DNA from 3 places in the Methylophilus sp. YYY-1 genome. Region 1 is predicted to be linked to each of the others. Evidence: predicted binding sites of a transcription regulator. Region 1 holds the regulator's gene; each other region holds the start of a gene.
What was found. The regulator sigma-54, encoded in region 1, starts transcription at its own class of promoters, with help from an activator protein. The targets are predictions, from matches to a motif close to TGGCACNNTTCCTGCT.
Positions count from the first base shown of each region.

Region 2: a site for sigma-54 is predicted at 3,490-3,505, ahead of nifV (homocitrate synthase). Genes of this name have one in related genera too.
Region 3: a site for sigma-54 is predicted at 2,062-2,077, ahead of glnA (type I glutamate--ammonia ligase). Genes of this name have one in related genera too.

Region 1 is NZ_WOVG01000002.1:85,824-91,389, reverse strand. It holds gene GOC95_RS07035 (KpsF/GutQ family sugar-phosphate isomerase) at 1-95, shown strand, start outside; gene lptC (LPS export ABC transporter periplasmic protein LptC) at 121-744, shown strand; gene lptA (lipopolysaccharide transport periplasmic protein LptA) at 803-1,417, shown strand; gene lptB (LPS export ABC transporter ATP-binding protein) at 1,426-2,169, shown strand; gene GOC95_RS07015 (RNA polymerase factor sigma-54) at 2,176-3,720, shown strand; gene tyrS (tyrosine--tRNA ligase) at 3,766-5,004, opposite strand; gene GOC95_RS07005 (anhydro-N-acetylmuramic acid kinase) at 5,129-5,566, shown strand, end outside.
Region 2 is NZ_WOVG01000003.1:397,262-402,827, reverse strand. It holds gene nifH (nitrogenase iron protein) at 1-7, shown strand, start outside; gene nifD (nitrogenase molybdenum-iron protein alpha chain) at 152-1,609, shown strand; gene nifK (nitrogenase molybdenum-iron protein subunit beta) at 1,624-3,183, shown strand; gene nifV (homocitrate synthase) at 3,538-4,680, shown strand; gene cysE (serine O-acetyltransferase) at 4,677-5,426, shown strand; gene GOC95_RS10975 (nitrogenase-stabilizing/protective protein NifW) at 5,458-5,566, shown strand, end outside.
Region 3 is NZ_WOVG01000004.1:46,863-52,428, forward strand. It holds gene mtgA (monofunctional biosynthetic peptidoglycan transglycosylase) at 1-590, opposite strand, end outside; gene aroE (shikimate dehydrogenase) at 604-1,422, opposite strand; gene GOC95_RS11795 (rhodanese-like domain-containing protein) at 1,434-1,883, opposite strand; gene glnA (type I glutamate--ammonia ligase) at 2,250-3,659, shown strand; gene GOC95_RS11805 (DUF4124 domain-containing protein) at 3,786-4,277, shown strand; gene glnL (nitrogen regulation protein NR(II)) at 4,387-5,490, shown strand; gene ntrC (nitrogen regulation protein NR(I)) at 5,507-5,566, shown strand, end outside.

The DNA.
Region 1 (5,566 bases):
AGCACAAAATAAATGGCTTTTTGGCAGTAGATGCCCAAGGGCAGTTGGTAGGGGCATTCAATATGCATGACTTATTGAAAGCCAAAGTCGTTTAGCTTAAACAGGCATTAGAATTCAGGCATGCTTAAACACCCCATTTTGTTGCCGATTGCGTTAATGCTGTTGCTGGCGCTGCTGACCTTCTGGATTAACCAGAATGTACAAGAGCAAGCACTCAAAATGAACATACTTAATCGCCAAGCGCCGGACTACATGTTGTACAACTTTGTGAGTACCCGCACGGATGCGTCCGGCAATACCAAATATGTGCTGGCGGCTGCAAAAATGCGCCACTTTCCTGCCAATGACTATGCAGAATTGCAGCGGCCACGCTTTACCCAGTTTGGCCTGAACAAGCCTTACACGCAAATTTATGGTCAGCAAGGACGTGTTTCCGCCAATGGTAAACTGGTGGAGTTTAGCAATCAGGTCAAGGTGATCCGCCAAGCCTCTGCCACCAAGCCAGAAACACAAATGCAAACCGAGCGGCTTTGGCTGGAGCCGGATACCGAGGTGGCACACACAGACCAGCCGGTGATCATCCGCCAAAAACCGGCGACAGTGATTACAGGCACGGGCATGCGTTTTGATAACCGGGCTGATACCATGCAATTGTTTAACCGGGTGCATGTGCATTATGAGCGTCCACCCGTCGCCAGCAATTTGGCAAGCCCGGCCCAGGCGTCAAACACAGAACGCCAATGACCGTTGATTATGGAGAAATGAGTTGAACACGCACAAGCCCTTATTTTTAGCGATCTGCATGAGCGTATGGGCGCTATTGTCCATGCCGCTGAGTGTGCTAGCCGAAGAATCTGACCGAGATCAACCGATAGAGCTTGAAGCGGATACCGTGACCGTGAACGATGCTAAAAAAATCAGTATCTACACGGGCAACGTGATTCTTAATCAGGGCACTTTGCAAATCAAGGCGGACAAAATGATCGTACGCGAGGATCAGGACGGCTTTCAACATAGCACCTGTACCGGCAACCCCACCACGTTCAAACAAAAACGTACCGGTAAAGACGAGTGGATGCAAGGCAGTGGTCAACGTATCGAATACAACGCCCGCATGGATAAAGTGCAACTGTATACCAATGCCTGGGTTAAACGTGGTGAAGACATCGTGACCGGGGACTATATCAGCTACGACGCTAACGCCGAGTATGCCGAGGTGATTGGCGGCACCAAAGCCAACCCGAACGGGACGGCTGGCAGCCGCGTCAAGGCCACCATACAGCCTAAAAATAAAACCACACCGCCTGTCATTGACAACAAGCCAACCTCTCAACAGGGGTTACGGATGAATCGCTCCTTGCAACTCAAGGTCGAACCTGCCCCTGCCGAAAACACTGGTGAGCAAGGCAAAGAGTAAGCATAAAGATGGAAACCATGGCAGCAGATCAGAACCATTTGCAGGTTAACCGCCTGAAAAAAACCTATCAGGGCCGTACCGTCGTCAAAAACACGACGCTTGAGTTACGCAGTGGCGAAGTGATCGGCTTGCTGGGTCCCAACGGGGCAGGCAAAACCACCAGCTTTTACATGATTGTCGGGTTGGTTGCGCTGGATGAAGGCAACATTACGCTGAATGGCGCCGACGTGAGCCGCGCGCCCATGCATGAGCGCGCGCGCATGGGCTTGGCTTATCTGCCCCAAGAAGCATCCATTTTCCGCAAGCTCAGCGTAACCGACAACATCCTCGCCATTCTTGAAACCCGTCCCTATACGGAAGAGCAACGTGAGGCGAGGCTTGAATCCTTGCTGGATCAATTGCATATCCAGCACATCCGCAACAGTCAGGCCGTCAGCTTGTCTGGTGGCGAACGTCGACGCGTTGAAATTGCGCGCTGCCTGGCCACTGACCCTAAATTTATTTTGCTGGATGAACCGTTCGCCGGGATTGATCCGATTGCGGTGATCGAAATCCAGAAAATCATCCGCTACCTGAGCAGTCAGAATATTGGTATTTTAATCACCGACCACAATGTGCGCGAAACGCTGGATATCTGTGACCGCGCTTATATTGTCAATGAAGGCGCTGTGTTTGCAGCAGGCACGCCCGATGAAATCATTCAGAATGAAGGTGTGCGTGAAGTGTATCTGGGCAAGAATTTTAGGCTGTAATCCGTCATGAAACAGAACCTGCAATTACGTATTTCGCAAAATCTGGCGCTGACGCCGCAGCTGCAGCAATCGATCCGTTTGCTGCAACTTTCCACGCTGGAACTGAACCAGGAACTGGAAACCATCCTGCAGGAAAACCCGTTACTGGAAATGTCAGACGGTGAAGAAGGCGAGTTTGAAGATAACACACCGCCTCCCCCCACTGTAGAAGCTGAGCCGACAGATGCCAGCTCGTTTGACATGGCAACGCAGCAAGAGATCACCGCACCGGCAGAAAGTCTGCGTGAAGACTTGCACGATGAGCTGGGCGGGAGCGAGAGCGACCTGCCCAATTTAAACGAGGAATTCACGCCGCCAGAGTTTGAAGATGATTATGAAGAGTTTGGCAGCACCAGCAACTGGGACGAAGCCGGACGCAATCATCAGGAAGACGAAGACAGTGACTTTTCCAGACAGGAAACCACCAGCATCAGTTTGCGCGAGCATCTGATTGATCAGATACAACTGGCACATTTATCGCAACGTGACATGAGCCTGGTCAAACTGCTACTGGATAGCATCACTGATGATGGCTATCTGGAGCAAGATCTGCAGGAGATTGTGGAGCACTTGCCACTCGAACTTGAGGTCGAGCTGCTGGAACTGGAAACCGCCCTCAAGCTGATCCAGAATCTGGACCCTGTAGGCGTAGGTGCGCGCGATTTACGCGAGTGCCTGCTCTTGCAACTGACGCGTTTGCCGCAAGAAACGCCACACTTGCAAACCGCCATTGCCATTGCCAAAGACCACCTGGCGCTGCTTGCCAACAAAGACTTTGTCAAACTGCGCAAGGTGCTTGGTTGCGATGAAGCGGTACTCAAGGCGGCGCAGCACCTGATCCGCCAGCAAAACCCCAGACCCGGCAGCGAGTTTTCCAGCTTTAGTCACGATCACTTTATCCAGCACGATGTGGTGGTTAAAAAAATCAAGGGCATTTGGGTCGCCTCTTTAAATGATGGCGTGATCCCCAAACTGCGCATCAACCAGATGTATGCGGACATCCTCAAGCGCAACCGCGAGAGTTCAGGCCAATACCTGCAAAGCCAGATGCAGGAAGCCAAGTGGATGATTAAAAATATCCAGCAGCGCTTCTCGACCATTTTGCGCGTGTCACAAGCCATTGTAGATCGCCAGCGCAACTTCTTTGAACATGGTGAAATTGCCATGCGGCCACTGGTGCTTCGTGAAATCGCCGAAGAACTCGACTTGCATGAAAGCACAGTTTCCCGCGTCACCACACATAAGTATATGCTCACACCGCGTGGCGTCTATGAACTCAAATACTTCTTTGGCAGCTCGGTGGCCACAGATGCAGGCGGCTCCTGCTCTGCCACCGCTATCCGCGCCTTGATCAAGCAAATGGTGGCCGAAGAAAACCCGAAAAAGCCTTTGTCGGACAACCAGATCACCGACACACTGGCACAACAAGGTATCGTCGTTGCCCGCCGTACCATAGCCAAATATCGCGAGTCCCTGAATATTCCTCCCGCGAACTTGCGCAAAACGCTCTAAACAAAAAAGGCCGCAGATGCGGCCTTTTTTGTTTCTCAGCTCAAATCACCTGATTGTGATCTTGGCAAATTTACGTTTACCCACCTGTGCGATCACTGTCACACCTTTTGTCAAAGGCAGATTCTTATCATCCACCTTGACGCTGTCGAGCTTGACGCCGCCTTGCTGCACTGCGCGCATGGCTTCACTGGTGCTTTCGACCAGGCCCGCCTGTTTCAACAATTGGCTAATGCCGATGCTCTCGCCTTCAATGGTCACTTCAACTTCGGGCACGTCATCCGGGATGCCGCCTTTGGCACGGGTCTGGAAGTCCTGCAAGGCTTTTTCAGCCGCGGCTTGACCATGGAAACGCGCCACAATTTCTTGGGCAAAGCCGACCTTGATATTGCGGGGATTTTCACCGCTGGCGACTTGCGCCTTCCATTCGGCAATGGTTTCCAGCGTCGCAAAAGACAGCAAATCAATATAGCGCCACATCAGTTCATCTGAAATCGACATGATCTTGGCAAAAATAGTCTCTGGCGCCTCGCTAATGCCAATGTAGTTACCGAGTGATTTAGACATTTTATTGACGCCATCCAACCCTTCCAGCAACGGCATCATCAGCACACATTGCTGCGACTGGCCGGCCTGCTTTTGCAACTCACGCCCCATGAGCAGGTTAAACTTCTGGTCGGTACCACCGAGCTCAAGATCCGCTTGCAGGGCGACCGAATCATATCCTTGCAGTAACGGGTACAGAAACTCGTGAATCGCAATCGGTTGATTACCCTTGAAGCGTTTGGAGAAGTCATCGCGCTCCAGCATGCGGGCCACGGTATGGCTGGCAGCCAGTTTAATCATCCCCGCCGCGCCAAGTTCACTTAACCAGTTGGAGTTAAAGACAATCTCGGTTTTGGTGGGATCCAGAATTTTGAAGACTTGTGCAGCATAGGTATCGGCGTTGGCCTTGACCTGCTCCACGGTTAAGGGTGGACGGGTGGCGCTTTTGCCAGTCGGGTCACCAATCATGCCGGTAAAGTCACCGATCAGGAATAAAATCTGATGGCCCAGGTCCTGCAACTGGCGCAATTTATTAATGAGGACGGTATGACCCAGGTGCAAGTCGGGCGCGGTAGGGTCAAAGCCTGCTTTCACACGTAACGGCTTGCCTGTTTTCAGTTTCTCGACCAGCTCCTGCTCTATCAGTAACTCATCTGCGCCACGCTTGATAATGGCCAACGCCTTGGCAATTTCTGGGCTCAATGCTGGCACTTCAGATGAGGGTTGTTTGGTATCGGTCATGCGGGTATCCGTCAAATACAACGATGCGCACTGATGGCACCGTCTCAAATAAGTAAAACAGCTATTTTAACGTAATCCCATGCATTTCTGTAAGCGCGGCTGGAGCAGTGTTAAAATGACACCCATGCAAGTTTCTGCCGATCGCTCCCAGCCACGTTTGTTTATTGGACTGATGTCCGGTACCAGCCTGGACGGGGTGGATGCCGTGCTCACCTCGCAACGGGGCGAGCAACTGACACAAACGGCCACCTATTTTCTGCCCTACCCTGACGCGCTTAAACAGCGTCTACTGGCCTTGCACACGCCCGCCAATAACGAGTTACACGAGGCCGCAGTGGTTGCTAACCAGCTCGCAGAACTCTACGCGCAAGCCGTCAAGCAACTGCTTAAGCTCGCCGACATCCGTGCCGAGGCCGTGACAGCCATCGGTTGCCATGGCCAGACCATCCGGCACTGTCCGACACTGGCATACACTATACAATTGGGCAACCATGCCCGCTTGGCAGAATTAACAGGGATCACGGTCATTGGCGACTTCAGAAGTCGCGATATTGCCGCTGGC
Region 2 (5,566 bases), on a different contig from region 1:
AGCTTAATCAGTCTTTGGCAGGGGGCTTTGCCCCTTGCCAACCCCTCCAGAGACGGTTTCAAAAGTTGAGGAGGTTACTTCCGGGCAATTTCAACAATTTTTGAAAAGTTTCTTTTTATCACTGGTTTTTAGTCGAACATAGGAGACAACGATGAGTGCGACTGCTGAAACAAAAGTCAACGGCGCCGAGCTGATTCAGGAGGTGTTAAAAGCCTATCCTGAAAAGTCCGCCAAAAAACGTGCAAAACATTTGAATGTGTATGAAGAAGGCAAATCCGAGTGTGATGTGAAATCCAACATCAAATCACTGCCAGGGGTAATGACCATCCGTGGTTGTGCCTACGCCGGTTCCAAAGGCGTGGTATGGGGCCCGATTAAAGACATGGTGCATATCTCGCATGGCCCGGTCGGTTGCGGCCAGTATTCCTGGGCGTCACGCCGTAACTACTACATCGGTACCACCGGTATCGACACCTTCGGCACCATGCAGTTTACCTCTGACTTCCAGGAAAAAGACATCGTGTTTGGCGGTGACAAAAAGCTGGAAAAAATCATTGACGAAATTCAGGTATTGTTCCCCCTCAACAAGGGGATTACCGTGCAGTCCGAGTGCCCGATTGGTCTGATTGGCGACGACATCGAAGCCGTGTCCAAGAAAAAAGCCAAAGAGTACGAAGGCAAGGTGATTGTGCCTGTACGTTGCGAAGGCTTCCGTGGCGTGTCGCAATCGCTGGGTCACCACATTGCCAACGACGCCGTGCGCGACTTTGTGTTTGACAAAACCGACCCTGACAAAAACAAATTCGAGTCCAGCCCGTATGACGTGGCCATTATTGGTGACTACAACATCGGTGGCGATGCCTGGTCCAGCCGCATCCTGCTCGAAGAAATGGGCCTGCGCGTGATCGCCCAATGGTCCGGTGACGGCTCGATTGCCGAGCTGGAAAACACGCCCAAGGCCAAGCTCAACATCCTGCACTGCTACCGCTCGATGAACTACATCAGCCGCCACATGGAAGAGAAGTACGGGATTCCATGGGTAGAGTACAACTTTTTTGGCCCGTCCAAAATCGAAGAATCCCTGCGCAAGATTGCCAGCTTCTTTGATGACAGTATCAAGGAGAAAACAGAGCAGGTCATTGCCAAATACAAGGCACTGACCGATGCCGTGATTGCCAAGTACAAACCACGCCTGCAAGGCAAAAAAGTCATGCTGTTTGTCGGTGGCCTGCGTCCCCGTCACGTGATTGGTGCCTATGAGGATTTGGGCATGGAAGTGGTGGGTACCGGCTACGAGTTTGGCCACAACGATGACTATCAGCGTACCACTCACTATGTTAAGGACGGCACCCTGATCTATGACGATGTGACCGGCTACGAGTTTGAGAAGTTTGTGGAAGCCGTGCAACCAGATCTGGTCGGTTCCGGCATCAAGGAAAAATACGTGTTCCAGAAAATGGGCGTGCCTTTCCGTCAAATGCACAGCTGGGATTATTCCGGCCCTTACCACGGCTATGACGGCTTTGCGATTTTTGCCCGTGACATGGACATGGCGATTAACAACCCGGTATGGGGCTTGACCAAAGCGCCATGGCAACAAGCGGCTTAAGAGGAGAACTGAACATGAGCCAGAATGCTGATAAGGTTTTAGACCATTTTGAACTGTTTCGCGAACCCGAATATACGGAAATGTTCGCCAACAAGAAAAAGAATTTTGAATTTGCCGTGCCTGCCGATGAAGTGAAAAAGCAGGTCGAATACGCCAAAACGCAAGAGTACAAAGAGAAAAACTTTGCCCGCGAAGCGTTGACCGTGAACCCGGCAAAAGCATGCCAGCCACTCGGGGCCGTATTTGCTGCGAATGGTTTTGAAGGGACATTGCCCTTTGTGCACGGCTCACAAGGCTGCGTGGCATACTACCGCTCGCACTTCAGCCGTCACTTTAAAGAGCCGACTTCCTGCGTGTCTTCATCGATGACTGAAGATGCGGCGGTATTTGGTGGTTTGAACAATATGATTGATGGTTTGGCCAACTCGTATAGTTTGTACAAACCAAAAATGATTGCGGTTTCTACCACCTGCATGGCCGAGGTGATTGGCGATGACCTGAATGCCTTTATCAAGACCTCACGCGAAAAAGGCTCCATCCCGGCTGACTACGATGTGCCGTTTGCCCACACGCCAGCGTTTGTCGGCAGCCATATCACCGGCTACGATAACGCGCTCAAAGGCATCCTCAACTACTTCTGGGATGGCAAAGCCGGTACCGTGCCTGCGCTGGAGCGCAAGCCTAATGACAGCATCAACTTTATCGGCGGGTTTGACGGCTATGTGGTCGGCAACAACCGTGAAGTGAAACGCATGTTCAACGAGTTTGGCATCACCCCAACCATGCTGTGCGATCCGTCCGACGCCTGGGATACGCCGACCGATGGCGAGTTCCGCATGTATGATGGCGGCACCACACTGGAAGACACTGCCAACGCGATTCATGCCAAAGGCACCATCGTCATGCAGTCCATCTGCGCCGAAAAAACGGCCGACTATATCCAGAGCAAAGGCCAGGAAGTGGTCAAGCTGCATCACCCGGTAGGCGTGAAAGGCACGGATGAGTTTCTGATGGCTATTTCCAAACTGTCAGGTAAGCCTATTCCTGCCAGCCTGACCAAAGAGCGTGGCCGTCTGGTGGATGCCATTGCCGACTCGAGTGCCCATATCCACGGCAAGAAATTTGCCCTGTATGGTGACCCTGACCTCATGCTTGGCCTGACCGGTTTTCTGCTGGAACTGGGTGCTGAGCCAACCACGGTACTCTCCACCAATGGTGACGATGCCTGGGCGGCCAAGATACAAGCCCTGTTTGATGCCAGCCCATTTGGCAAAAACTGCAAGGTCTATCCGAAGAAAGACCTGTGGCACATGCGCTCCCTGTTATTTACCGAGCCTGTCGACTTCCTGATCGGCAATACCTACGGTAAATATCTGGACCGTGACACCGGTATCCCGCTGATCCGGTTGGGTTTCCCGATTTTTGATCGCCACCATAAACACCGCTATCCGGTGTGGGGCTATCAAGGTGCCCTCAACGTGCTGGTCACTATCCTGGACAAGATCTTTGACCAGATGGACATCAGCACCAATGGCATCGCCACCACCGATTACAGCTTCGATATTATCCGCTAGCCTGTGATTGAATGCGTACCGGGTAGGGCACTCCGATGTCTGGCCCGGTAGCAATGTAGTCCTCTGTCTCTTCCCCCACTTTACAATGATCGATTGTTGAGTGTTTAAGCCTCCCGGTTGGGAGGCTTTTTTTATGCGGAGGCACTGACCATCGGTGTGCATGCCGGTTCCACATCAGTCGATGGACTGGCACCCAGACATTCACGACATAACTCATCCCTTTGTCGCAAACCTTACAATCAAAATAGTCAACAAAAATATTGTTAACTCATTGTTTTTAAATGGATATAAAAGCCATACATAGCTTGGCACAGCCTGTGCTATCTCTAGGATAATACATGCGGAGATGTCACGATGCGACAAAGCAAGCCAGTCATCAACGATACCACCTTGCGTGATGGGGAGCAGACAGCCGGGGTAGCGTTTAGCCGTACCGAGAAATTACAGATTGCGATGGCTTTGGCCGAATTGGGTGTACCAGAGCTGGAGGTCGGCATCCCGGCCATGGGCGAGGCGGAAATTGCCGATATACGCGCGATTGCGGCGTTGCAATTGCCGACCAGGCTAATGGTCTGGGGGCGCATGACCGAGGGCGATCTGCTGGCGTGTTTGCGGACCGGGGTGCGGCATGTGAATTTGTCGTTGCCGGTGTCTGATTTGCATATCGAGTGCAAGTTGCGGCGTGACCGGTCGTGGGTGTTGCAGCAGGTGGAACACGTGGTATCGCAGGCGCGCAAGGAGGGCTTGCAGGTGTCGGTGGGCGGGGAAGATGCTTCCCGCGCAGACCCGCAGTTTTTGCAGCAGGTGGTAGCAGTAGCAGAACAGGCAGGCGCTTGTCGTTTTCGCTATGCCGATACCCTGGGCATTCTTGACCCGTTTACCACGTATGAGCGCATTGCGGCCTTGCGAGCGATGACGGCGCTGGACATCGAAATGCATGCGCATGATGACCTCGGGCTGGCCACCGCCAATGCACTGGCGGCGGTTCGTGCCGGGGCCAGCCATGTCAATACCACAGTCAACGGCTTGGGTGAGCGTGCGGGCAATACGCCGCTCGAAGAAGTGGTGACCGCCTTGTGGCGAGTCCACGGTCTGGACCTGGGACTGGATATGCATGCCTTTCCAGAGATTTCGCAGCTGGTGGCTCAGGCGTCGGGGCTGGCGGTGGCCCCCAACAAAAGCATCGTTGGGGCGGCAGTGTTTACCCATGAGTCTGGTATGCATGTCGATGGCCTGCTTAAAGACCCGGCTACCTATGAAGGCTTTGACCCGGCAGCAGTCGGGCGCGAGCGGCATTTGGTGCTGGGCAAGCATTCCGGTAGTCATAGCGTGCGCCATGTCTATGCGCAATTGGGCATCTGTTTGCAGTCAGACGACACTGACTGGTTGTTACAGCGCATCCGCCAGTTTGCCGTGATGGCCAAACGCAGTCCTGCAATGGAAGAGCTCAAGCATTTTTATCTGGAAGGTCAGTCCAGGCCGGGGAGAATGTCATGAATGCAGGCGCACCCACACTTTCATTCTTTGGTTTGCTGCGTGAAGACCTCGCGTGCGTGTTTGAACGCGATCCGGCGGCGCGTCACTGGCTGGAGGTCTTGCTGACCTATCCCGGGTTGCATGCCACCTTGCTGCATCGTATTTCGCATGGCTTGTGGCGGCGCGGCTGGCGCTTTGCAGCGCGCTGGTTGAGTTATGTCACACGCATGTTCACGCAAATTGATATCCATCCCGGTGCTTGCATAGGTCGCCGCTTTTTTATCGATCATGGCTGTGGCGTGGTCATTGGCGAAACGGCCGTGATTGGCAACGATGTCACGCTGTATCACGGCGTGACTCTGGGCGGCGTATCGTGGAATCCCGGCAAGCGGCATCCAACGTTATGTGACGGGGTCATGGTGGGCGCAGGCGCCAAAATCCTGGGGCCGGTGGTGGTGGGTGCCGAGGTGCGGGTGGGCGCCAACTCGGTAGTGATACAGGATATTCCGGCAAGAATGACCGTGGTTGGCATCCCCGGCCGCGTGGTGCTGCCTGACAATGCCCGCCGCCAGCCACAGCAAGGCATAGACCTCGACCACCATTTGATGCCAGACCCGGTAGGCAAGGCGGTCAGTGCCTTGCTTGACCGTATAGACCAACTGGAACGCACGCTGGCCGTGATGCGCGAAGGTCAGCGTGCCGAGTCCGAAGCGCTTGTAGAACGCAGTGTGGCCGAAGCCCGCTCGCGCAAACGCCTGGATTCCTGAAATTTAACCAAGATTTTTCCTGGAGAGCCTTATGAGTGCCTTGTTATCCCGTATGCAAACGTTTTCTGCTGCTGAAGAGTTTTTTGAGTTTCTTGATGTGGCGTATGACCCGCAAGTGGTACACGTCAACCGCCTGCATA
Region 3 (5,566 bases), on a different contig from region 1:
GGAATCATGGCCGCTAAACGCGCCGCTTGGGCGGGTGCCAGACTGGCAGCCGAAGCGTGAAAGTAATGCTTGGCCGCCGCTTGAGCACCGAACACGCCCTCGCCCCACTCAATCACGTTCAGGTAGACTTCCAGAATCCGGCGCTTGGTCATGAGCTTTTCCAGCATAAAGGTAATCACCGCTTCTTGTGCTTTGCGCCAGGGCGTGCGATGCCCGGATAAAAACAAATTCTTGGCCAGTTGCTGGCTAATGGTGGAGCCGCCAGCGACGATTTTGCCCTTCTTGAGGTTTTTCTCAAAAGCGGTTTCGATCCCGACCCAGTCAAAGCCTTCATGGTCAACGAATTTGCTATCTTCCGCCGCAATCACTGCGCGTTTTAAATGGTTGCTAATCTTGGCGTAAGGCACCCACTGCTGCTGTATGGTGGCTTCGGGATGGCTTTCTTGCATCACTTCCAGCCGCGCCTGCATGAAGGCAGTGGCGTCCGGATTGTGATCTACCCACCACAAAATATGGCCGAGTATCCAGACCTGATATAACAAGGCCCAGAGTAAAAACAGGGCAAAAAACAGCTTGATGCTTTGTTTCATGACTGAAAGAAGATTAGCGGAATGTCTGAATCACTGGGGCCGTGTCAGGACGCAAGCCATGCCAGATAAAAAACGCTTCCGCCGCCTGCTCGATGAGCATACCCAAGCCATCTGCCACCTGTGCGCCTGCGGTACGCGCCTGCTGCATAAACGGCGTCTCCCGGCCGTACATCATGTCGTAAGCCAGGGTATGCGTGCCAAAGACATGCGATGGAAGCTGTAACGGTGTCTCAGACAATCCCGCAGAAGTGGCATTAATGACCACATCATAGGTCTCGGTGAGTGCTGCAAACGTGGTCACGGCCAGCAAGACGCCACATTGCCCCCCCGCGTCCGCAAACTTATCCAGCATGGCTTGCGCCTTGTCCTGTGTGCGGTTAGCAATGGTCAATTGCGCCGGGCCTTGTGCAATCAACGGCAGCATCACGCCTTGCGCAGCGCCGCCTGCGCCCAGCAACAAGATTTTTTTTGCGGCCAGGGCCGTCTGGTGATGTTTGAGAATGTCATTGACCAGCCCACAGCCATCGGTATTGTCGCCCTGAATTTGCGTTTGGCCAAAACTGAGGGTGTTCACTGCCCCAGCCGCCTGCGCGCGTTCAGATAAAGTCTGGCTTAAGTCATAGGCTTCAAATTTGAATGGTACCGTGACATTTGCACCCACATACCCTTGCTGCTGCAATTGCTGCACCGTGGACGCAAAGCCATCCAGAGGTGCCAACACCTTTTCGTAAACAATCGTCTTGCCAAATTGCAGCGCAAATGCCTGGTGAATCAACGGCGATTTGCTATGTGCTATCGGGTGGCCAATGACTGCGTATTTTTCAACCGACATAGCAAGATCACCTAGTTGGACCAGGGCAAGCCTGCATGTTTCCAGCCATTGATCAGGGTTCTTTGCTTGGCTTCATTCGCTTCGCCTTCAAAGCCTTCAAGCATGTTATAGGCATTGGCATATCCAAGTTTTTGTGCCAGTAATGCGGCATTATGGCTGCGGCCACCCGTGCGGCACATAAATACAACGGTGCGCGCAGGATCAACCAGCGCCTGTAGCTGATCGGCAAACTCAGGATTGGCAATCATGCCTGGATAAAACGCCCATTCCAGATGGGCCGCCATCGGCACGCGCCCAACCAACTCCAACTCGGCACGTGAGCGCACATCCACCAGCACCACGTTCTGATCCTGACTGACCAGGGCATACGCCTCCTGCGGCGTGACGGCACCTGCGTACGGCAAGCCATTCTGTTGCGCGCGCTGAGCGGCTTGTTGCAAGATTTTTTCAACACTTTCCAAAGGACACCTTCGTTCTTTTAATAAGCTAGTCAAACCGCGAGTATACCTGTGAAAGTCACGCAAGCGCATGGAGCACCATTTTTGTGCTCAATTTGTTGTTGAGCACCTTTTTGGTGCGTATTGATTTTGCTTTTTTATGTCAGATATCTCATATCCATGCAAAATGCCTGTTTTTGGGTGGCATGCTTCCTGCTACTATTACATCCTAAGATTCAATGGAATTCGTAAACCAAAAATTCCACATATCTATTTGTTTTGCTAGTTTGTGTTTTTATATTTGCTCACGTTCCGGGACATCCGCAACATGTCCCTTTTTTGCGTGCGCAAGTTGAATCATTTTAGATCTTGATCACTGAGGAGAATGTAATGTCCGTTGCAAACGTAATGAAACTGGTTGCGGAAAACGACATCAAATTTGTTGATTTCCGTTTTACCGACACCAGAGGTAAAGAGCAGCACGTGACCGTGCCAGTGTCTGCCTTCGACGAAGATAAATTTACCGAAGGTCACGCCTTTGATGGTTCTTCCATTGCTGGCTGGAAAGGCATTCAAGCCTCTGACATGCAATTGATGCCTGATGCAAGCACCGCATTCATCGATCCATTTTTTGACGAACCAACCCTGGTTCTGACCTGTGACGTGGTAGACCCTACCGATGGCAAAGGCTATGACCGTGACCCACGTAGCCTGGCTAAGCGCGCAGAGGCTTATCTGAAATCCAGCGGCCTGGGTGACACTGCTTATTTTGGTCCAGAGCCAGAGTTCTTCATTTTTGACAGCGTACAATGGGATGCCACCATGGGTGGTAGCTTTGTGAAAATCAACTCCGAAGAGGCCGCTTGGTCCTCAGGTGAAAAATTCGAGGGTGGCAACACTGGTCACCGTCCAGGCGTTAAAGGCGGCTACTTCCCAGTGCCTCCTGTCGATTCATTGCACGACATCCGCTCTGCCATGGTCATGACCTTAGAAGAACTGGGCGTGCCTGTTGAAGTGCACCACCACGAAGTGGCAACAGCCGGTCAATGTGAAATCGGTACTAAGTTTGCGACCTTGGTACAACGTGCTGACTGGACACAAATCCTGAAATACGTAGTGACTAACACAGCCCATGCTTATGGTAAAACAGCCACATTTATGCCAAAACCAATGTTTGGCGATAACGGCTCTGGTATGCACGTTCACCAATCCGTTTGGAAAGATGGTAAAAACCTGTTTGCAGGCAATGGTTATGCTGGCCTGAGCGATTTCGCTCTGTACTACATCGGCGGCATCATCAAGCATGCACGTGCTTTGAACGCGATTACCAACCCAGGTACTAACTCCTACAAGCGCTTGGTTCCACACTACGAAGCACCAGTGAAATTGGCTTACTCTGCTAAAAACCGTTCTGCTGCGATTCGTATTCCATTTGTGCATTCAGACAAAGCACGCCGTGTTGAAGCGCGCTTCCCAGACCCGATTGCTAACCCATACTTGGCTTTCTCAGCCCTGTTGATGGCTGGTCTGGATGGCGTTCAGAACAAGATTCACCCAGGTGAACCAGCGACTAAAGACTTGTACCATCTGCCACCAGAAGAAGATGCATTGATCCCAACGGTATGTTCATCTCTGGAACAAGCATTGGAGTATCTGGATAAAGACCGCGAGTTCTTAACACGCGGCGGCGTTTTCTCAGACGACTGGATTGATGCATACATTGCATTGAAAATGGAAGAAGTCACTAAACTGCGCCAAACACCACACCCAGTGGAATTTGGTCTGTACTACTCTTGCTAATCACAAGAGCACGCACTAAAACAGGGCAGCCCAGGCTGCCCTGTTTTTTTATGTGCGCGCTGTTCCGTCAACGTTTTTAGGCGAGCAGACGTTGATACCCTCAACGATCTACTCTAAACTATTGCCATGAAAAGACTTTTTTACATTTGCACCTTCGCGCTCATGTGCAACCAAAGCTGGGCAGATATTTACAAATATACCGACAGTAACGGCGTCACCACCTATACCAATATCAAACCCGAAGGCAAAAGCAAGGCAGAGCTCATTATTAGTGGGCCCAGAACCGCAGAGCCTCCACCCCCTGCCAGGGAGAAAAAAGCCAATGTCAGAACACCCTCTCCGGCCGATTTTCCCAAAGTCGATAATCAGACACAAAATCAACGCGACCAAAAGCGGCGAGAGCTATTAATGAACGAGCTTTCTCAAGAAAAACAAGCACTTGAGAATGCTCGCCTGTTATATGAAGAAGCCCAGAACACGCCAGAAGTCTACAGAGGCGCGAATGGCAAAACGTTTAGAAACGTCGCCAAATATGAGGAGAAGCTGCGCGTCATTGAGGCCGAAATTCAGGCGCATGAGCGTAATATCGAGCTGTTAAATAAAGAGCTCAATCTTTAAATGCACCATTTTGGGAGTTTTCTCAATCATTTTTGCGTTGTGCACAAGAATTGGCTTGGGTTTTGCTTTAAAACAGGGCGTGATTCACTCTTTTTAACAAGCTCAGGACATGGTACAGAAATCTCCCAACGGCTTTAGTGGTTTAGAGCATATTGCCACGGCAGTCATTTTGCTTAATAACCAACTAGAAGTTACTTACGCAAACTCCAGCGCCGAGATTCTGTTTGCATTTAGTGCCAACCAGATTCAAGGGGCGCATATCCATGACGTGTTTGTGAATTGCGAAATTTTGCAAATGGCCGTGACCAACGCCATAGAAACACAGAGCCCATATCGTGAGCATGAGTTTGCACTGACCACCCAACGCGGCCATACAACGGCCGTGACCTGCACAGCCACCCCTATTTCAGCCGCGTTCAACCAAACGCCGGAAGACATGCTGATTCTGGAGTTTGTGCAAATGGATCAGCAATTGCGTATTGCGCGTGAAGAGCGCATGTTGATACAGCAGCAAGCCAACTCTGAATTACTCAGGAATCTGGCGCATGAAATCCGCAACCCGCTAGGCGGCTTGCGTGGTGCGGCACAATTGCTTGAGTTTGAGTTGCCACAACCCAGCCTAAAAGAATATACCCAAGTGATTATCAAAGAGGCTGACAGACTACATAGCCTCATGGACAGACTGCTGGCACCACACCGCGTGCCAAAATATGAGCCCACCAACATTCATGAAGTGCTGGAGCGCGTACGCAGTCTGTTACTGGCAGAATCGCCTAACCATATCCGCGTGATCCGCGACTACGATACCAGCTTGCCGGAGCTCATTGGCGATCGCGAGAAACTGATACAAGCCGTGCTCAATATTGCGCGTAATGCGGCACAAGCGATGCAACAGCATCAGACCGAAGGTGCGAGTATTACTTTCCGCACGCGTGCGGAGCGCCAAATTACGCTAGCCAGAAAACGTTACCGTGTCGGGATTCATTTAGAGATTATTGATAACGGCCCAGGCATCCCTGCCGGCATCAAAGAACGCATTTTCTACCCGCTGGTATCCGGTCGCGAAGGCGGCACAGGCTTGGGCCTTGCGCTGGCGCAAACCTTTATCACCCAACACCATGGCATGATCGACTGTGATTCACAGCCGGGTAAAACCATCTTCCATATATTGCTACCTATTGAAAGTACGCAATTAAAATCATCAGTACAATAATTCACGAGAAACAGCTATGAAGCCAATCTGGATCCTAGACGACGACAAATCCATCCGCTGGGTGTTTGAAAAAGCA